DNA from 4 places in the Streptomyces sp. Qhu-G9 genome. Region 1 is predicted to be linked to each of the others. Evidence: riboswitches for the same ligand, from Rfam matches in the RefSeq annotation. Region 1 holds a riboswitch; each other region holds the start of a gene.
The links. Region 1 has a riboswitch for cobalamin ahead of O1Q96_RS29210 (energy-coupling factor ABC transporter permease). Riboswitches for the same ligand answer to the same signal wherever they lie in the genome.
Positions count from the first base shown of each region.

Region 2: another riboswitch for cobalamin. It lies ahead of O1Q96_RS38100 (ribonucleoside-diphosphate reductase subunit alpha); the one in region 1 lies ahead of O1Q96_RS29210 (energy-coupling factor ABC transporter permease).
Region 3: another riboswitch for cobalamin. It lies ahead of O1Q96_RS15595 (ABC transporter substrate-binding protein); the one in region 1 lies ahead of O1Q96_RS29210 (energy-coupling factor ABC transporter permease).
Region 4: another riboswitch for cobalamin. It lies ahead of O1Q96_RS12340 (cobalamin biosynthesis protein); the one in region 1 lies ahead of O1Q96_RS29210 (energy-coupling factor ABC transporter permease).

Region 1 is NZ_CP114283.1:6,072,082-6,077,030, forward strand. It holds gene O1Q96_RS29200 (cellulase family glycosylhydrolase) at 108-1,778, opposite strand; gene O1Q96_RS29205 (nuclear transport factor 2 family protein) at 1,993-2,769, opposite strand; cobalamin riboswitch at 3,014-3,196, shown strand; gene O1Q96_RS29210 (energy-coupling factor ABC transporter permease) at 3,227-3,928, shown strand; gene O1Q96_RS29215 (energy-coupling factor ABC transporter substrate-binding protein) at 3,925-4,380, shown strand; gene cbiQ (cobalt ECF transporter T component CbiQ) at 4,387-4,949, shown strand, end outside.
Region 2 is NZ_CP114283.1:8,180,967-8,185,915, reverse strand. It holds gene O1Q96_RS38105 (ribonucleotide-diphosphate reductase subunit beta) at 1-497, opposite strand, end outside; gene O1Q96_RS38100 (ribonucleoside-diphosphate reductase subunit alpha) at 497-2,917, opposite strand; cobalamin riboswitch at 3,056-3,192, opposite strand; gene O1Q96_RS38095 (GNAT family N-acetyltransferase) at 3,267-3,806, opposite strand; gene mctP (monocarboxylate uptake permease MctP) at 3,977-4,949, opposite strand, start outside.
Region 3 is NZ_CP114283.1:3,127,056-3,132,004, reverse strand. It holds gene O1Q96_RS15605 (ABC transporter ATP-binding protein) at 1-58, opposite strand, end outside; gene O1Q96_RS15600 (FecCD family ABC transporter permease) at 55-1,071, opposite strand; gene O1Q96_RS15595 (ABC transporter substrate-binding protein) at 1,068-2,093, opposite strand; cobalamin riboswitch at 2,158-2,347, opposite strand; gene O1Q96_RS15590 (CoA-binding protein) at 2,543-2,950, shown strand; gene O1Q96_RS15585 (MHYT domain-containing protein) at 2,978-3,859, opposite strand; gene O1Q96_RS15580 (VOC family protein) at 4,030-4,827, opposite strand.
Region 4 is NZ_CP114283.1:2,405,234-2,410,182, forward strand. It holds gene cobN (cobaltochelatase subunit CobN) at 1-1,606, opposite strand, end outside; gene O1Q96_RS12335 (cobyric acid synthase) at 1,603-3,111, opposite strand; gene O1Q96_RS12340 (cobalamin biosynthesis protein) at 3,108-4,064, opposite strand; cobalamin riboswitch at 4,175-4,315, opposite strand; gene O1Q96_RS12345 (hypothetical protein) at 4,438-4,659, opposite strand; gene O1Q96_RS12350 (inorganic phosphate transporter) at 4,679-4,949, opposite strand, start outside.

The sequences.
Region 1 (4,949 bases):
CTGCGCGGCTCCCGCTCGGGCTCCGGCCGGCGGGCGTGAAGAGGGTTTGCGGCATGCGTACGGGCCGACGGGGCACAGTGACCCCGCCGGCCCGTACGCATGCCGGGTCAGGCGATGGCGCAGGTGGTGCCGTTGAGCGTGAACGTGGTCGGAGCGGTGTTGGCAGCGCCCTTGTTGGCGGTGAAGCCGACGGTGACCGAGCCGTTCGCGGGAATGGTGGAGGTGTAGGAAGCGGGGGCGACACTCACCGTGCCACCGCTCTGCGTGGGGGTTCCGCCCCACATGTTGGAGACGGTCTGGCCGTTGGCGAAGGTGAAGGCGAGTTTCCAGCCGCTGACAGCGGCGGTGCCGGTGTTGCGGATGGTGATCTCGCCCTGGAAGCCGCCCGGCCACTCGTTGACGACGCGGTATCCGACGGAGCAGCCCGCGCCCGGGGTGCCGCCGTCCTCGTCGGTGGTGACGTTCACCGTGGCCGAGCGGGTCGAACGGTTTCCGGCCGCGTCACGGGCGTAGACGGCGAAGGTGTACGCCGTGTCCGCGGTGAGGCCGGTCACGGTGGCCGTGGTGACGGCCGACGCGGCGACCGTGGTCTCGGAGCCGCCGCTGACCCGGACGATGTCGTAACCGGTGACACCGACGTTGTCGGTCGCGGCGGTCCAGCCGAGGGTCACGGACGTGGCGCCCACGGCGGAGGCACGGGGGGTGCCGGGCGTGGTCGGGGCCTGGGTGTCGCCCGGGTTGCCGCCACCGTAGACCGTGGCTTCCCGGGAGGTCTGGGCGATGCCGTCGACGCCGTTGAAGATGCGTTGGCCCCAGGAGCTGAGCCGGTCGGGGTCGAAGCCGATCGCGAGGTCGAGGATCGGATCGGTGTTGCCGCTCCAGGACCAGGCGAGGTATCCGAGCCGGAGCTGCTGCGCCGCGGCCATCATGGTGTCCTCGTCCGGGTCGCCCCACTGGTCGGGGGGCCCGCCGAACTCGCCTATGAGGAGGGGCAGTCCGGCGTCGACGAAGGCGTTCAGGTAGTCGGTGATCTCCTGTGCGGTGTCGTAGACGCTGTACATGTGGATCGAGAAGATCAGGTTGCCGGTGGTGTCGGCGTCGTACACGGACTGGGCGTTGGCGCGCATGACGCCCTGCCAGTCCTGGCCCCAGTTGGGTGCGTCCACCATGATGGTGTGTTCGAACCCGGCGCCGCGCAGCTTCTTGACGGCGGCGATCGTGGGATCGGTCCAGCCGGCGGGGTCGGTGTTGCCCCAGGGCTCGTTGCCGATGTTGACGATGACGTAGTTCTCCTGGCCGGCGAGCACGCTCTTGAGGCTGATCCAGTAGTCGGCCGCGTGGTCGAGTGTGCCGGCCGCGGCCTCCTCGCCGTAGCCGGTGGTGTCGTGCACCTCCAGCACACAGATCAGCCGGTTGGCCTTGCACTGTGCGATGACGGCGGCGACGTCCTCGGGGCTGTTCCTGGTCCAGCGGTGGCCGTCGGAGAGGACGACGCGGACCGTGTTGGCGCCGAGTGCCTTGATGTCGGCCAGTGACTGTGTCTCGCCCGGATACCAGGTGTGGGCGTGGTTGACCCCGCGCATGACGAAGTCGTTGCCGTTGCCCTCGACGAGGCGGCCGTCGTCGATATGGAGGCCGGTCGCGAGGGCGCCGGGCGACTGGGCGTGTGCGGCGGCCGGGACGAGAGCGCCGAGGAGGACGAGCCCCAGGAGGGTGGCCAGCCCGGCCAGCAGGGCGCTGACGAGGTTCTTTCGTGTCGTGCTTCTTGCTCTTCTCACTGCGACTCCAGAAAGTGAGCGCCAAGAAACGTGAGTTTCGGGAAGTGGGAGCGCTCCCATAGAGTCATCTTGCCAGGAGCACGTCAAGACATCGCGCAGGCTCCGGCTCGTACCGGCCGTCGGGGCGGGCCCTCTGAGAGGGCCCGCCCCGACGCGCCAGGCGGCCCTCCCTCCGCCCAGTCCGGCGTACCGGCCGCGCGCGGCCCAGCCTTCATCAGACTTCCGGGGCTCCAGGGTCCTCGGGCGCTCCGATCGGGACGCCGGTGTCGAAGGGCACGGACGTGTGCTGGTGGGCGATCAGCCAGCGGTCGCCGGCCAGGCGGTAGCCGGTGGTCACCCTCGCCGTGGTGTCCAGCGGCTCACCGCTGATCAGCGTCGCGCGCATCCGCACGAGCGCGTGACTGAACGCGATGCTCTCGTCGACCCGGACACGGAAGTCGAGCACCTCGCGCTCCACCGGCCCCCGCAGCACCGAGAACCACACCTCCTCGGCCTTGCGAAGGGCCTCGACGCCGTGCTGCTCCAAGCCGCTGACGGGATGGAACACCTCGACGTCCGGCGCGTAGCAGGCCATCGCACGGTCGAAGTCCCGCTCGCGCCCGGCCGCGGTCAACTCCGCGTCGAGGCGGCGGATCTCCCCCTCGGCGTCCTCCTCCTCCCAGAACGCACGCACCTCCACGGCTCCCACGGCCGCCACCGGATGCTTCGCGGCCGCCTCGACGGCCTCTTCCAGGCTGTCGCACTCGAGAACGTCGAAACCGGCGACGTACTCCTTCGTCTCAGCGAACGGCCCGTCGCTGCGCAGCACTTCACCACCCCGTACACGTACGGTGACCGCGTCGGCCGGGGCCCGCAGCCGGTGGCCGTGCAGTCGCATGCCACGCCGCGTCAGGTCCGCCACCCATGGTTCGACAGGTGCCGTGCCGGAGGCGTCGGCGGTGTCGTCCCCGCAGACCAGCAGCATGTACTTCATGGTTCCTCCTGTGTTCATGAGACTCCCGCACCTCACCGATGCGTCCCACCGACGAATTGAGCGACACGGGATCGACATTCCCCCAGCATCACCTGCGGATCATGGGACACGCGAAGGAACCGGCAGTCCCGGCCACCCCGGAACTGTCGGCTCATGAGTGGAGCGGCCGAGCCGCCGCTCCGGCCCCGCCCGGGAATCGGCGTGCGCTCCGTCACCACCCTCGCGCCCCTGAGGGCCGCTTGTCACCACCCCTGTACGCGCACTACTGTCACCACGCCTTGGTGAACGGGAAATCCGGTGTGATGCCGGTGCGGCCCTCGCCACTGTGATCGGGAAGTCCGGCTCCGGCCCTCACGGGCAGCCACTGGGTCCTCGGACCCGGGAAGGCGGAGCACGGGCGGTGGTACCCGTCAGCCAGGAGACCGGCCAAGGCACGTCAACCATCCACGAGGTGCTGGAGAGGGTCTGCTGAGCCATGCACATTGCCGAGGGTTTCCTCCCACCGGCGCACGCGATCGCCTGGGGCGTCGCGTCCGCGCCCTTCGTCGTTCACGGAGCCCGGTCACTCACCCGTGAGGTCAAGGAGAACCCCGAGAGCACCCTGCTCCTCGGTGCCTCCGGAGCCTTCACGTTCGTCCTCTCCGCACTCAAACTGCCCTCGGTGACCGGGAGCTGCTCGCATCCCACCGGCACCGGGCTGGGTGCCATCCTCTTCCGGCCGCCGATCATGGCCGTGCTCGGCACCATCACCCTGCTCTTCCAGGCCCTGCTGCTCGCCCACGGCGGCCTGACGACACTCGGCGCGAACGTCTTCTCCATGGCGATCGTCGGGCCATGGGCCGGCTACGGCATCTACCGGCTGCTGCGGCGCTTCGACGTACCGCTGATGGTCGCGGTGTTCTTCGGCGCGTTCGTCGCCGACCTGTCCACCTACTGCGTGACCAGCGTGCAACTGGCGCTCGCGTTCCCCGACCCGAGCAGCGGCTTCCTGGGCGCACTCGGCAAGTTCGGCTCGATCTTCGCCGTCACCCAGATTCCGCTCGCGGTCAGCGAGGGCCTTCTCACCGTGCTCGTGATGCGGCTCCTGGTGCAGTCCAGCAAGGGCGAACTGACCCGGCTCGGCGTGCTCCTCACCAAGAAGCAGTCCAGGACCGAGACCGAGGCGGCGGCCCGATGAGCAGGAACACGAAGATCAACGCGCTGCTGCTCCTCGTCGTGGTCGCACTCGCCGTCCTGCCGCTGGCCCTCGGCCTCGGCGATCACAAGAAGGAGCCGTTCGCGGGCGCCGACGCAGAGGCGGAAACCGCGATCACGGAGATCGAACCCGACTACGAGCCCTGGTTCTCCCCTCTGTACGAGCCGCCGTCGGGCGAGATCGAATCAGCACTGTTCGCCCTCCAGGCCGCCCTGGGTGCCGGTGTCCTCGCCTACTACTTCGGTGTCCGCCGAGGCCGCCGCCAGGGCGAACTGCGCGCCCGGGCACAGCAGGACGGCCAGGACTCCACGCCTGTCACCGCCCCGGACGTCACCACCCCCGCGGAGGTCACCACTTCACCGGGCAGCACCACCGCAAAGGCCCACGAGAGCACACCCGGCAGCACAGGTGAGTCCTCGGTCGGACGGATCTGAGCGTTCATGCTGCCCATTGACGCGGCGGCGCACAGCAGCCGCTGGCGCCGCCGCCACCCGGTGGACAAGGCCGTCCTCGGACTGGGCCTGACCGTGCTCGCGATCTCCCTCCCGCCCTGGCCCGGCGCCGCGCTGGTCCTGCTGACGGCCCTCGCCGTGCTGCTGGGCCCGGCCGGCGTGCCCGCCCGCCGGCTGTGGCGCGCCTACCGGGTGCCACTGGGGTTCTGTGTGACCGGGGCCCTTCCCCTGCTCCTGCAGGTCGGCGGGCCCGACGGCTTCCTGACACCGGCCGGCGGCGGGCCCGTACGCGCCGGAGAACTGTTGCTGCGTACCTCCGCGGCCTCACTCGGCGTCCTGCTGTTCGCGTTCACGACCCCCCTGTCCGACCTGTTGCCGCGCCTGGTGAAGGCCGGGGTGCCCGCGCCGGTCGTCGACGTCGCCCTGGTGACGTACCGGATGAGCTTCCTGCTGCTCGACTCCGTACGGCGGATCCGGGACGCGCAGGCCGCACGGCTCGGGCACACCACACGGGCCGCCCAGTGGCGTTCGCTGGCGGGGCTCGGCGCCAC
Region 2 (4,949 bases), 2.1 Mb from region 1:
GCCTTCGTCTCCAGCCGGTCCAGCTTCTCCACCGAGTCCATCCACCTGAAGCAGAACTCGGCCTTCTCGCGGATGGAGGGGATGCTCTCCACCGCGTCGAAGGCCGCGGCCCTGTCCTTCGGATCGGGCAGATAGGTGTCGAGCAGCGTCAGATAGAACTGGACGTGCACGGCCTCCTCGAAGAGCTGGCGGCTCAGGTAGAGCCGCGCCTCGGGGGAGTTGATGTGCTTGTAGAGCGTCAGCACCAGGTTGTTCGACACGATCGAGTCGCCCGTCGCGAAGAACGCGACCAGCCGGCCGATCATGTGCTGCTCGCCCGGTGAGAGCTTCGCCAGGTCGGTGACGTCCGAGTGGAGGTCGACCTCCTCGACGGTCCAGGTGTTCTTGATCGCGTCCCGGTAGCGCTCGTAGAAGTCCGGGTAGCGCATGGGGCGCAGGGTCAGCTCGAAGCCAGGGTCGAGAAGGTTCTTCTCGCTCTTCTCAGGTGCGGTGGTCATTACTGGCAGGCCTCGCAGGACTCGGGGTTCTCAAGGGAGCAGGCGACGGCGTCGGGGTCGGCGGCCTGCTGTACGGGAATGGTCTTCTCGGGCCGCGCCTCGGTCCGGGTCTGGGCCTGGGCGGCGCGGGCGATGCGGGTGGCCGGGCGCGAGCGCAGGTAGTACGTCGTCTTCAGACCCGACTTCCAGGCGTACGCGTACATCGAGGAGAGCTTGCCGATGGTCGGCGTCTCCAGGAACAGGTTCAGCGACTGGGCCTGGTCCAGGAACGGCGTCCGGGCGGCGGCCATGTCGATCAGAGCGCGCTGCGGGATCTCCCACGCCGTGCGGTACAGGTCGCGCACGTCCTGCGGGACCCAGGTGAAGCCCTGCACCGAGCCGTTCGACTCACGCAGCGCCTCCCTGGTCTGCGCGTCCCACACGCCGAGCTCCTTCAGCTCGGCCACCAGGTAGGAGTTGACCTGGAGGAACTCGCCGGACAGGGTCTCGCGCTTGAACAGGTTGGAGACCTGCGGCTCGATGCACTCGTAGACACCGGCGATGGACGCGATGGTCGCGGTGGGGGCGATCGCGAGGAGCAGCGAGTTGCGCAGGCCCACCGAGGCGATCCGCTCCCGCAGCGCCGACCAGCGCTCCGGCCAGTTCAGCTCCACGTCGAAGTGGTCCGGGTGCAGCACCCCCCGGGCCGTACGGGTCTTCTCCCAGGCGGGCAACGGGCCGTTGCGCTCGGCGAGGTCCGCGGACGCCTCGTACGCGGCGAGCATGATCCGCTCGGCGATCCGGGTGGAGAGCGCGCGCGCCTGCGGGGAGTCGAAGGGCAGCCGCAGCTTGAAGAAGACGTCCTGCAGACCCATCGCGCCCAGGCCCACCGGACGCCACTTCGTGTTGGAACGGCCCGCCTGCTCGGTCGGGTAGAAGTTGATGTCGACGACCCGGTCGAGGAAGGTGACGGCGGTACGGACGGTCGCGTCCAGCCGCTCCCAGTCGATGTCCCGCGCGTCCGCGTCGACGAAGGCGCCCAGGTTCACCGACCCGAGGTTGCAGACCGCGGTCTCCCCGTCGTCCGTCACCTCCAGGATCTCGGTGCACAGGTTCGAGGAGTGGACCGTGTGGCCGGGCAGCGCCGTCTGGTTGGCCGTGCGGTTGGCGGCGTCCTTGAAGGTCATCCAGCCGTTGCCGGTCTGGGCGAGGGTGCGCATCATGCGGCCGTACAGATCGCGGGCCGGAATGGTCTTCTTGGCGAGACCCTGCTCCTCGGCCTTGCGGTACGCGGCGTCGAACTCCTCGCCCCACAGGTCGACCAGCTCGGGCACGTCCGAGGGCGAGAACAGCGACCAGACGCGGTCCTCGTTCACCCGGCGCATGAACTCGTCCGGGATCCAGTGCGCGAGGTTCAGGTTGTGCGTGCGCCGGGCGTCCTCACCGGTGTTGTCGCGCAGCTCCAGGAACTCCTCGATGTCGGAGTGCCAGGTCTCCAGGTAGACCGCGGCCGCGCCCTTGCGCCGGCCACCCTGGTTCACGGCGGCCACCGAGGCGTCGAGCGTCTTCAGGAACGGGACGATGCCGTTCGAGTGCCCGTTCGTGCCGCGGATCAGTGAACCGCGGGAGCGGACCCGGGAGTACGAGAGGCCGATGCCGCCCGCGTGCTTCGAGAGGCGGGCCACCTGGTGGTAGCGGTCGTAGATGGAGTCCAGCTCGTCCAGCGGGGAGTCGAGGAGGTAGCAGGACGACATCTGCGGGTGCCGCGTACCGGAGTTGAAGAGGGTGGGGGAGGAGGGCAGGTAGTCGAGGCGGCTCATGAGGGCGTACAGCGCCGCGACCTCGTCCACCGAGCGGCTCGTGGCGTCCTCGGCGAGACCGCTCGCCACCCGCAGCATGAAGTGCTGGGGCGTCTCGATGACGGACCGGGTGATCGGGTGCCGTAGCAGGTACCGGCTGTGGAGGGTGCGCAGGCCGAAGTAGCCGAAGCGGTCGTCGGCGCCCTCGGCGGAAGAGGCGTCGATCAGCGCGTCGAGACGGGCCGCGTGGACGCGGACGAACTCGGCCGTGCGGTCGGCGATCAGGCCCTCGCGGTGGCCGACGGCGACCGACTCGGAGAAGGAGCGCACGCCCTGCGAGGCGGCCTCCGCGGTGATGCCGACCGTCAGCAGGCGTGCGGCCAGCTTCGAGTACACCGGGTCCTCGGAGATGAGACCCGCGGCCGCCTCCGTGGCGAGCTCGCGCAGCTCCGGCTCGTCCGCGACGGCGGACCGGCCGCGCAGGGCCGCCGCGGCGACCCTGCCGGGGTCGGCGCCGGGGAGGTCGGCGGTGAAGGCGGTCAGGGTCCGCAGCAACGCGGTTCCCGGTCCGTCGGCCGCGGCCCTGTCCTGCTGGTCCTGTGTCGCTTCCGCTGAAACCGGATCGGCTGGCGCGATGGTCACGTGGGGCTCTCCCTCGCTCGGCACGGGGCCTGCGGGGAGAGGGGTTCGGGGCACACGGGGGTATCGGCTCCGCGCAGCGGTACCCCGCGTCCACCGGCCCACTCCGCGAGGCCCGGACGTCATGCACCCGGGCCGGACGGCCTGGGCGCGCTGTCGGCAGGTCCTCGGACTGACTCCTGTACGACGGCATGCGGGCATACGCGTACAAGTACACCGTTGCGGGACAGTTCCGGATTCACACCGGATTCCCCTGCGGCGACAGCGAGCATGAGCATACATCTTGTGCCGGGCTCCGGAAGCACCCCCACATGTTGTGTCGTGGCGGCTCCGGAGGGTGCAGCGGAGTGTGTCAGAGCGTCAACTCGTAGCTGAGGAGCATGATGTCGTCCAGCTGCGGGACGGGGTTCCAGTCGCGGCCGGGGGCGCGGGTGAAGCCGAGGCGCTCGTAGATGCGGTGGGCGCTGTGCATGGTGCGCTGGGTGGACAGCACGATGCCCCAACAGCCCTCCGTGGTCCGGGCGCGGTCGATGCACGCGCGGACGAGGGAGGTGCCCACGCCCCGTCCTCGGGCCTCTTTCGAGACCGCCAGCATCCGTATCTCGGCCTCGCCCTCGCGCGAGATCTCGGCCATGAGTCCGCCGGACGGCACGAAGGTCACCCCGCCGAGGACCCTGCCCCCGGAGGACTTGGAGGACTTGGAGGTCCCGGCGCTCTCCACGGCCACCAGCACGTCGGCCGCGGCGGCGCGCTTCGCGACGTTCCGCAGCTCGCCGAGATACTCGTCGCTCTCCCCGAAGTCGAGCAGCCCGTCCCCGAGATAGGCCTGCGCGGTGATCTCTCCCAGCGCCGTGTACTCCCCGGGCTCCGCCCGCCTGATCGCGATGTCCATGCCCCGCAGTGTGCCCGAGGAGGGCGACGGCGGCTCCCGGATTTTCCGCTCCTCCGGCTTCCGGGGAGCGGGGGAGCGGGGGGCGGGCCCTGGGCCCGGAGGAGAAGACGGGCAGGGGCGGCCGGGGGCGAGAACGCCCCCGGCCGCCCCTCGGGCCAGGCCGACAGGGCCTAGTGCCCCGCCCCGGCCGTGGCCGGCGGCAGCTCCACCTGGACGCCCTTGTCGCCGGCGTCCGCCGTGTAGTCCTCCGGCGACGTCTCGTCGATGCCGTCGGGGGCCTTGAAGGCCCTCAGCGCGAAGGTCAGGACGACCGTCACGACCACGTTCAGGACGAACGCCGTCAGGCCGATGTACCCGATCTCGCCGATCCCGGGGATCTCCTTGGCCGAACCACCGAAGTGCTTCTGGGTCGGCGAGGCCACCCCGTACGCCGCGACCGTGCCGTACAGCATGCCGACCGCCCAGCCCGCGAGCAGCGCCCACCGGTGGAACCACCGGGTGAACAGACCGCCGACCAGCGCCGGGAAGGTCTGCAGGATCCAGATCCCGCCCAGCAGCTGGAAGTTGATCGCCACGGTCTTGTCCATGGTGAGGACGAAGGCCAGCGCGCCCACCTTCACCAGCAGCGAGACCAGCTTGGAGACCTTGGTCTCCTGGGCGGGTGTCGCGTCGGGCTTGATGAAGTCCTTGTAGATGTTGCGGGTGAAGAGGTTCGCCGCCGCGATGGACATGATCGCCGCCGGTACGAGCGCGCCGATACCGATCGCCGCGAACGCCACGCCCGCGAACCAGGCCGGGAACATCGTCTCGAAGAGCTGCGGGATCGCCAACTGCCCGTTCTGCACCTTGATCCCGGCCGCGATCGCCATGAACCCGAGCAGCGCGAGCAGCCCCAGCATCAGCGAGTACAGCGGCAGGATCGTGGTGTTGCGCCGGATCACCTCACGGCTGCGGCTGGACAGCGTCGCCGTGATCGAGTGCGGGTACATGAACAGCGCCAGCGCCGAGCCCAGGGCCAGCGTCGCGTACGTCCACTGGCCGGCCTCGCTCGGGGTCAGGGCGCCACGGGGCGCGCCCGTCGCCGGGTTGGTCTGGCTGTAGGCCTCGCCCGCCTTGGCGAAGATCTCGTCGAAGCCGCCCAGC
Region 3 (4,949 bases), 2.9 Mb from region 1:
CCTCCGTGGGTCCGGTGCTCCTGGTGGCCCCGGCGGTCCTGGCACTGTCCGTCGTCATCCCGTCCTCCGCGTCCGGTACAGCACCAGTACGAAGACCGGCACGCCGATCAGCGAGGTCACCACGCCCACCGGTACCTCCTGGGGGTCGAGGACGGTACGGGCCAGGGTGTCGACCCACACGAGGAAGACCGCTCCGGCCAGTGCGGTGACCGGCAGCAGCCTGGCGTGCCCGGAGCCCACCAACGCCCGTGCGGCGTGCGGCAGCACGAGCCCGACGAAGCCGATCGCGCCCGCCGAGCTGACCAGGGCGGCCGTCAGAAGCGCCGTGGCGCACAGCAGCACCAGACGGGTGCGGGCCACGGACACGCCGAGCGTCGCGGCGGCGTCCTGGCCGAAGGCGAACGCGTCGAGCGTGCGCGCGTGCCCGAGGCACACCAGCAGGGTGACCCCGAGCACCGCGCCGCAGACCCAGACGTCGGTCCAGCCGACTCCGCTCAGCGAGCCGAGCAGCCAGAACAGCACCCCGCGGGTGGTCTCGGCGTCGGCGGACGTCATCACGACGAACGAGGTGAGCGCGGAGAAGAGCTGCATCGCCGCGACACCGCTCAGCACCACGCGGTCCGTCGCACCGCCCAGGGTGTGGCTCAGCAGCAGGACGAGCCCGAACGAGAGCAGCGCGCCCAGGAACGCGCCCGCGGAGACGGAGACCAGGCCTCCGCCGACTCCGAGCACGACCACGACGACGGCGCCGGTCGAGGCGCCCGAGGACACCCCGAGGACGAACGGGTCGGCGAGCGGGTTGCGCAGCAGGGACTGCATCACCGCGCCGCACACGGCGAGTCCCGCTCCGCACACGGCCGCCAGGAGCGTGCGCGGCAGACGCAGCTCCCAGACGATGCCGTCGCGGACGGGGCTCAGTTCCGTGGCTCCGAACCCCAGATGGGCCGCAACGGCGGACCACACGTCGCCGACGCGGATGTCCGCCGGGCCGATGGTGATCGCCACGGCGACGGACACACAGAGCAGCGCGGCACCGGCCGCGACGAGCAGTAGCAGGCGCGGCCGCGTCACCCGGCGAGCCCGAACTCCCGCAGGGCGGAGGCGACCTGCTCGATGCCCCCGACCGTGCGGATGGTCGGGTTCAGGGCCTGCCCGCTGAGCAGGACGTACCGCTTCTTCCTGACGGCGGTCATGTTCTTGGTGACCGGGTCGGACTCCAGGAACTCGATCTTCTTCTTCGCGGACTCGGCGGTCTGCGACCTGCGCGTGAGGTCACCGATGACCAGGACGTCGGGGTCGCGGTCGGCGACCGTCTCCCAGTTGATCTGGGGCCACTCGTCGTGGGTGTCGTCGAAGACGTTCTTCGCGCCGACGGCCCGGGTGATGATGCCGGGCGCGCCGCAACAGCCCGCCATGTAGGGCGAGTCGGAGTTGGCGAACCAGTAGAGGAGGGTGACGTCGGACGCGTCGACCCCTGCGATGGCCTTCTTCACCCGCTGCCTGAGGTCGGCGACGAGCCGCTCGCCCCGCGCCTCCACGCCGAACACCTCGGCCAGGTCGCGCACTTCGCCGTAGACGGTGCCGATGTCGAGGGCCCGCTCACGGGCGCCGTCGCCGCCGGACGCGTTGTCCTTGCCCTCGCAGTCCGAGGGCGAGACGTAGGTGGGGACACCGAGCCTGTCGAACTGCTGCCGGGTGGCCACGCCTCCCTTGCCGAGCGTGGACACGAACGAGGCGGCGACGAAGTCGGGGTCGGCGTCCAGGACACGTTCGAAGGAGGGGTTGTTGTCGGCGATCCGCTCCACCTTCGCGTTGGCCTTCTCCAGGCCCTTCAGCACCGGATCGGTCCAGGTGGCGGTGCCGGCCATGCGGTCGGCGAGGCCGAGGGACAGCAGGATCTCGGTGGTGCCCTGGTTGAGGGAGACGGCCCGCCGTGGCGGTGAGCCGACGCGGACGGACGCACCGCAGTTGTCGAGGGTGACGGTGTCCCCGGAGTCCGCGCCGGACGGCGTTCCTTGCGAACCGCAACCGGTCAGCAGGAGGGCCCCGGACAGGACGAGGGCGGCAGGACGGGCAAGACGTGCGAAGGGCACGGAAGTTCCTCGGGCGTCGAGGGCTCGAACGCGGAGCCCGGTCGTACGGTGCTCCCCCGCCGTCAAGGGACCGCGGAGGCCGCCAGCAGGTCTTCGGACTCGGGTTCACCCGGACGAGGCGCCTTCCCGGACCGTCATACCGGTCCAGTGGCCGATGCCCCGCCCGTCACCCTCACCGCTGCGCGTCAGCTCCGGATTTCCACCGGATTCCCTGACCCACGTACATGGGTTCGACTGGCCTCGGCAAGCTATCACGGCGGCTTTCGCGGCCTCGCGGCGGTGCGAGAGGCCCGGATCCGGGGACGTTCTACGCCAGGCGCTCTGCCCACTCCCCCGCGGCCGGGCGGGCGTCGCCGCCCGGGCGGCGACGCCCGGCACCGGGAATCACCGCCCCGCGCCCGCTGTTGTCCGGCGCAGCAGCCCTCACCCGCACTCCCAGGAGGCCCACCGTGTACGGCGACCCGGCAACCGTCCGCAAGATCCTCACCGAGCTCGGCGACACCTGGGCGGTCGTCGGCCTGTCCTCGAACGAACGGCGTGCCGCGTACGGCGTCGCCGAAGTGCTCCAGCGCTACGGCAAGCGCGTCGTCCCGGTCCACCCGAAGGCCGAGACGGTCCACGGGGAGAAGGGGTACGCCTCGCTGGAGGAGATCCCCTTCGACGTCGACGTCGTCGATGTGTTCGTCAACAGCGACCTCGCCGTCGCCGTCGCCGACGAGGCCGTCACCATCGGCGCCAAGGCCGTCTGGTACCAGCTCGGCGTGATCGACGAGGCCGCGTACGAGCGCACCCGCGCGGCCGGCCTCGACATGGTCATGGACCGCTGCCCGGCGATCGAGATCCCCCGCCTGGGCTGACCTGCCGGACGGCGGCCGCGCCTTCGCTCACCAGCCGCGCCGGGCGGGCGCCCCTGACTCGTACGTGCGCCGATCCGTGGCGGACGGGGCCTCGAACAGGGCCCCGGGGCGGGCGGGCCGCTCCGTACTCTGGGCCACGGTGCGACCGCGGGTCGTGGCCCGGTTCCGGTCGCTGTCCCCGAGGACGAGCATCGGGTCGAACATCACGACCACTCCCGCGAGCAGCAGGAAGAGGACCGGGCCGATGAGCATGGGCAGCAGGAGCGAGTACGCGGAACCGCCGTCCCCCGGCGTGCCGGTCGCCCCGTGCAGATGCACGCTGACGGCCGCCATGCCCGTGTAGTGCATGCCGGACACGGCCACACCCATGACGAGGCTCGCACCCAGGCTGGTCAGGAAGCCGCGGATCGCGACCGCGGCCCAGAGCGCGGCCGTGGCGGCGACGATGGCGATCACGACGGAGAGCGCCACGGTACCGACGTCGTACTGCAGGCGGCCGTTGAGGCGGATGGCCGCCATGCCTATGTAGTGCATGGCAGCGACTCCGAGGCCGGTGAAGGCGCCCGCGATGATCAGGGTCGTCGTGTTCCCGCCCCGGTATCCGACGGCGAACACGCCCAGAGCCACCACGGCGATCGCCACCGCGAGGCTGAGAATCGTCAGCCCCACGTCATACCTGATGCGGCTTTCCTCGACCTGGAAGCCGATCATCGCGATGAAGTGCATCGTCCAGATGCCGCAGCCGATCGACGCCGCCCCGAGCGCGAGCCAACCCGGTTTCCACGACCGGTCGTTACCCAGGGACCGGGTGACGCAGCGCAGCCCCAGAGCCGCTCCCAGACAAGCCATGACATAAGCCGTCAGTGGCGTGACCATCCCATAACTGAAACCGTCGACCGTACCTTGCATATGCCAACATCCCCCCGAAACACAACTGTTGCGTGGACAGATGTACGTGCCACGCCAGGGCGGGAGCAAGCGGTTTCGTTGAATTCGCAGCCAACTGCGTTCTCCAGCAGTCACTTCCGGTCACAAGTAGTCGCCTTTGAGTCGGAGTGAATCATTCTGGTGGCGCGGTCTCATCGTTGAGGCTTCGACGTCACCGTGAACTGCGCCCCGTCGGGATCGCGCAGCACCGCCTCCGTGACGGACACCTCGCTCTGGACCGTGCCCCCGTGGGCGAGCGCGGCACGCACACAGGCTTCGACGTCGGCGACCGTGAAGTGGATCTGCCAGTGGGGCCGGATCGTGGGGTCGGGAGCGGCCTCCACCGCTCCGGAGTGGATCCGGGCCACCACGTCGCCGTCGCTGCGCAGGACGACCTCGTCCCCGTCGTAGTGCACCTCGCAGCAGCCGGGCCGCGAGGTCGCCCACTCCAGCACCTCGCCGTAGAACATGGCGGCGTCGAAGGCGTTGCGTGTGTGCAGCCTCAGGAAGGCGGGGGCGGCCCGGCGCCAGGTCTCCCAGCCGGCCACCAGCTGCCCCTCCCAGACCCCGAAGACGGCCCCGTCGCGGTCCGCCAGCAGGGCGGCCCGGCCGGGCGGGAAGCCGATCGGCCCGACCGCTGTCGTACCGCCCCGTTCCTGCCCCCGGGCCACCGCCTCGTCGGCGTTGTCCACGGCAAAGTAGGGGGTCCAGGCGACAGCCATCTGCCACATCGAGGCCACGGCGGCGATACCCGCGACCGGCACCCCGTCCGCGTACGCGACCCGGAACCTGTCCATCAGAGCGGTCGTCCGGAACCGCCAGCCCAGCACCGCCCGGTAGAAGCCCTCGGCGGCCTGCTGGTCGCGGGCCGTCAGGCTGACCCAGCAGGGGGCGCCCACCACCGAGTGGCTGGAGACGACGTCGCTTCGGAGTGTTGCGTCGCGGTTCATGGCAGTACCGTTCCTGAATCGTGCCGAGGGGCGTACGGGGACGTCCGACAGCGTCGGAAGCACCCGCGGGGCCGGGGTTCCGCCTCTCTCAGCATCCCCCGCATCGGCCTCCCGCGCCCGGA
Region 4 (4,949 bases), 3.7 Mb from region 1:
GCGGGAGTTCACCGAGGACGGCGTCCGGCGCGCAGCCCGCGCCGAGCCCGAGCCCCTTGCCCGGCAGCCATTCCATCGTGCCGTGCTTGCCCATGTGCACGACGGCGTCCGCGCCGAAGCTGTTCTCCAGCCAGCGGTAGGCCGCCATGTAGTGGTGCGAGGGTGGCATGTCCGGGTCGTGGTAGATCGCGATCGGGTTCTCGCCGAAACCGCGCGGCGGCTGGATCATCACGACGACGTTCCCGAACTGCAGGGACGCCAGCACGATGTCGTCGCCGTCCACGTACAGGCCGCCCGGCGGCTCGCCCCACGCCTCCAGCATCCCCTCGCGCAGCCCTGGGTCGAGCTTGTCGAACCACGCCCGGTAGTCCGCGAGCGGCACCCGCGCGGGGGCGGCGGCGAGCTGCTCCTCGGTGAGCCATTCGACGTCGTGGCCACCGGCGTTGATGAGCCGGTGGATCAACTCGTCGCCGTTGTCCGGGTATTCGGTGAGGGCGTACCCGGCGTCCCGCAGCGCGTCGAGGACCCGTACCGCCGACGCGGGGGTGTCGAGCCCGACCGCGTTGCCGACCCGGGAGTGCTTGGTCGGATAGGCCGTGAAGACGAGCGCGAGCTTCTTGTCCGCGTTGGGCTTGTGCTTCAACCGGGCGTGGCGCACGGCGATTCCGGCGACCCGCGCGGCCCGCTCGGGGTCGGCGACGTACACCGGCACCTCGTCCGGGCCCTGTTCCTTGAACGAGAACGGGACCGTGATGAGGCGACCGTCGAACTCCGGGATCGCGACCTGCATCGCCGCGTCCATGGGGGACAGCGCCGCGTCGGACGCCTCCCAGGCCGACCGGGAGGAGGTCAGACAGAGCCCTTGCAGGACGGGGACGTCGAGGTCGGCGAGCGCGCCGATGTCCCAGGCCTCCTCGTCACCGCCCGCGGACGCCTTCGAGGCGTGCGTGCCGCCTGCGGCGAGGACCGTGGCGACCAGCGTGTCGGCCTTGCCGAGCATCTCGTACAGCTCCGCGTCGGCGCCGCGCAGCGAACCGCAGTACACGGCAAGCGCGTTGGCGCCCCGGGCCTCGATCGCGTCGCACAGCGTGTCCACGAAGGCCGTGTTGCCGCTCAGGTGGTGGGCCCGGTAGAAGAGCACGCCCACGGTCGGACGGCCCTCGACGTGCGTGCGCCCGCCGTGGACTCCGTACTCGGGCATCTTCCGCGGCTCCTCGAAGCCCTCGCCCGTCAACAGCACGGTGTCGGAGAGGAAGCGGGCCAGCTCGGCCAGGTTGTCCGGGCCGCCCTCGACGAGATAGCGCAGTGCCTCCGCGACGACACCCGCGGGCACGGACGACTCGGCCATCAGCTCCGCGTCGGGCACGCTCTCGCCGCCGAGCAGCACGGTCGGGACGCCGGACGCCCTGAGAGCGGCGAGCCCGTCCTCCCAGGCACGCTTGCCGCCCAGCAGCCGTACGACGGCGATGTCCGCGCCCTCGACCAGCGCGGGAAGCTCCTCCGCGACGTCCACGCGGGTCGGATTGCCGATCCGGTACGCGGCGCCGGAGGCACGCGCCGCCAGCAGATCCGTGTCGGCGGTCGACAACAACAACACTGTGCTCATGCGGGCGCTCCCGGTGGAATGAAGGGCAGTCCTGAAGGCGCGCCGGACTCGATGAGCCGCCACAGCGCGTCCGTGTCCGCGTGTTCCTCGATCAGATCGCCGAGCCGGTCCAGCTGCTCCTCGCGCAGCCTTGCGAACGACGTGTCGGCGGCCGGTACGAAGCGGCGCCCCGCGGCGGCGGCCACCTCCCGCAGGAAGGCACGGCGGAAACCGTCCGACTCCAGCGAGCCGTGCCAGTGCGTGCCCCAGACCTCGCCGACCCGGCAGCCGTCCAAGAAGGGTTCGCCACCGGTCACTTCGGCGACCCCGTGATGGATCTCGTACCCCTCGACGGGTTCGCCGAGGGCCTCGCCGACGGGACGGGCGAGGGTCTTCTCCCTCGCGAACCGCACGCGTACGGGGAGGAGTCCGAGCCCGTCCACCCGGCCGGCGCGCGACTCGACCTCGTCCTCGATGTGTTCGCCGAGGATCTGGAAGCCACCGCAGACACCGAGGACGGGTCGGCCCTGCGCGGCCCGTGTGGAGATGGCGTCCGCGAGACCGCGCTCCCGCAGCCACTCCAGGGCTTTGACCGTGCCCCGGGTGCCGGGTACGACGACCAGGTCGGCGTCCACCAGTTCCTCGGCCCGGTCCACGAACCGCACGACGACGCCCGGTTCGGCGGCGAGGGCGTCCAGGTCCGTGAAGTTGGACATCAGGGGGATCGCGCAGACGGCCACCCGGAGAATGTCCTCGCCGACCGGGGAGGAGACCTCGGACTCCCGGACCGAGCCCCGCAGGGAGACCCTCAGTCCGTCCTCCTCGTCGATACCGAGCCCGTGCCGGAAGGGCAGGACGCCGTACGCGCGCCGCCCGGTGAGCCCGTGCAGCATGTCGAGGCCGGGTTCGAGCAGCGAGACGTCCCCGCGGAACTTGTTGACGAGGAACCCGGCGACGAGCTCCTGGTCCTCGCGCGACAGCAGGGCCACCGTGCCGAAGAAGGAGGCGAAGACCCCTCCGCGGTCGATGTCGCCGACGACGAGCACGGGCAGCCGCGCGTTGCGTGCGATCCCCATGTTCACGATGTCCGTCCGCCGCAGGTTGATCTCGGCGGGACTGCCCGCCCCCTCACAGATCACCGCGTCATACGTGCCCCGCAACTCGGCCAGACAGTCCAGCACGGTCCCGAGCAACGCCTCCTGGCGCCCGCCGTGGTAGCCGCGCGCAGTCATCTCGCCCACGGGCTTGCCCATGAGGACGACCTGGCTGCTGCGGTCACTGCCCGGCTTGAGCAGCACGGGGTTCATCAGCGCGGTGGGCTCCACGCGGGCGGCCTGCGCCTGCATGGCCTGCGCCCGGCCGATCTCCGCGCCCTCCCGCGTGACGAACGAGTTCAGCGACATGTTCTGCGCCTTGAACGGCGCGACCTTCACGCCCTGCCGCACCAGCCACCGGCAGATCCCGGCGGTCACGACGCTCTTGCCCGCGTCGGACGTGGTGCCGGCGACGAGGAGTCCCCCGCTCATGTCGTACGCCCCTTCGTGAGAAGCCCCTTGGCGAGCAGCCGCCCCGCGACGCTCGCACCCAGCGCGAGCAGGCTCACGCGTCGCGAGAGCCGGACGGCCCGCTCGATGTCCGCGACCCGTACGGCCCGCCCGGGACCGTTGAGCACGGGCCGGTGTTCGACCCGCCCCTCGTACGAGAGTGTTCCGCCGAGCCGCACCCCCAACGCCCCCGCGAACGAGGCCTCGACGGGGCCGGCGTTGGGACTCGGATGCCGGCCGGCGTCCGCCCGCCAGGCGCGGACCGCTCCCCGCGGGTCGCCTCCGGCGACGGTCGCGAGGGCGGCCGTCAGCCGGGCTCCCGGCCATCCCGCCACGTCGTCGAGCCGCGCGGAGGCCCACCCGTAACGGCGGTGGCGGGCCGATCTGTGTCCGACCATGGCGTCCAGCGTGTTGACGGCCCGGAACCCGACCAGACCGGGCACGCCCGCCACGGCGCCCCACACCAGGGCGCCCACCACCGCGTCGGAGGTGTTCTCGGCGACCGACTCGACCACGGCACGGGCGATCCCGTCGGCGTCCAGCGCCTGCGGATCACGCCCGCACAGGTGCGGCAGCCGCTCGCGGGCCACGTCGACGTCCCCGGCGTCGAGCGCCCCGGCGACCGCGCGGGCCTCCCGGCCTAGTGAAGTCCCCCCGACGACGGCCCAGGTGGTGGCGGCGGTCAGTGCGACGGAGGCGGCACGGGAGGTACGTACGGAACGGTCGGCGGCCACGGCGAGGGCCACGGCGCCGCCCGCGCACACGGCGGTGTGCAGCGCACCCCACCCGCGGTGGTCACGCCACAGGACGCGCTCCACGGCGCCCGCGGCCCGGCCGAACGCGGCGACCGGATGCCCCCGGCGTGGATCGCCGAGCAGCAGGTCACCGAGGAGGCCGGCGGCGGCGCCGTACGCGAAGACGCGGTCGGCACGCATCGGTTCAGCCCGCCGTCACGCTAGGCGGAACCCTCGTACTGGGCACACTGGTCCACAACAGGCAGCCGCGCATGGCGATATGTCCTCACTCAGGGTGTCCACGCCCTGGTTCGACGAGACCGACGGCGAGAGTTCCTGGCTCCCGGGGGATGGATTCCCCGGTAACAGTGGCGGGACCGCGCCGGATTCGCACCGGCTTCCTCTTCTGCCGTCGTACATGGCTCCGGCAGTCCACCACGGCCCGAGAACACCCGTCAACTTGCTGTTGACCTGCGAAGGGAGAGTGTGCTGAGCCCCACACGCGGACGCGGGACGGCCCCGCCGACCAGGGGGTCGACGGGGCCGTCTCGTACGGAACGGACGTGCTGCGGGGTCAGGCGACGATCAGATAGATCCCGTACGACACGGCTGCCGTGCAGGCCGCGAAGCAGGCGTACGCGCCGGTGACCGCGAGGGTCGCGGAGTTGCCCTGGGCGGAGGCCGACTCCCGCTTGGAGAGGCCGACGATGCCGAGGGTGAAGAGGCCCACGAGGGCGACGGTGACGATGAGGCTGGTTCCGAACACGGAACCGAGGGCTGCCCAGTCGATCTTCATGCTGTCTCTTCCTTGGGGCTCAGACCACGGCCGACGGCGTGGACGGTGCCGACGGGCTCGCGGGCGTCTCGGCCGGAGCCGGGATGGTGGCTGTGAGGTCCTCGACCGTGCTGCCGAGCGGAGGCGGGGTGACGGCGGCGATGGCCGTGGTGACCACGCCGGAAGGGTCGTCGGTGTCGTTCACGTTGGTGTGGTCGACCACCTGGCGCCGGGAGACCAGCCAGATCGCGCCGCTGGAGGCGACCAGGAAGAGGGCGACGAGGCCCGTGCCCCAGTTCCCGAAGGAGGTC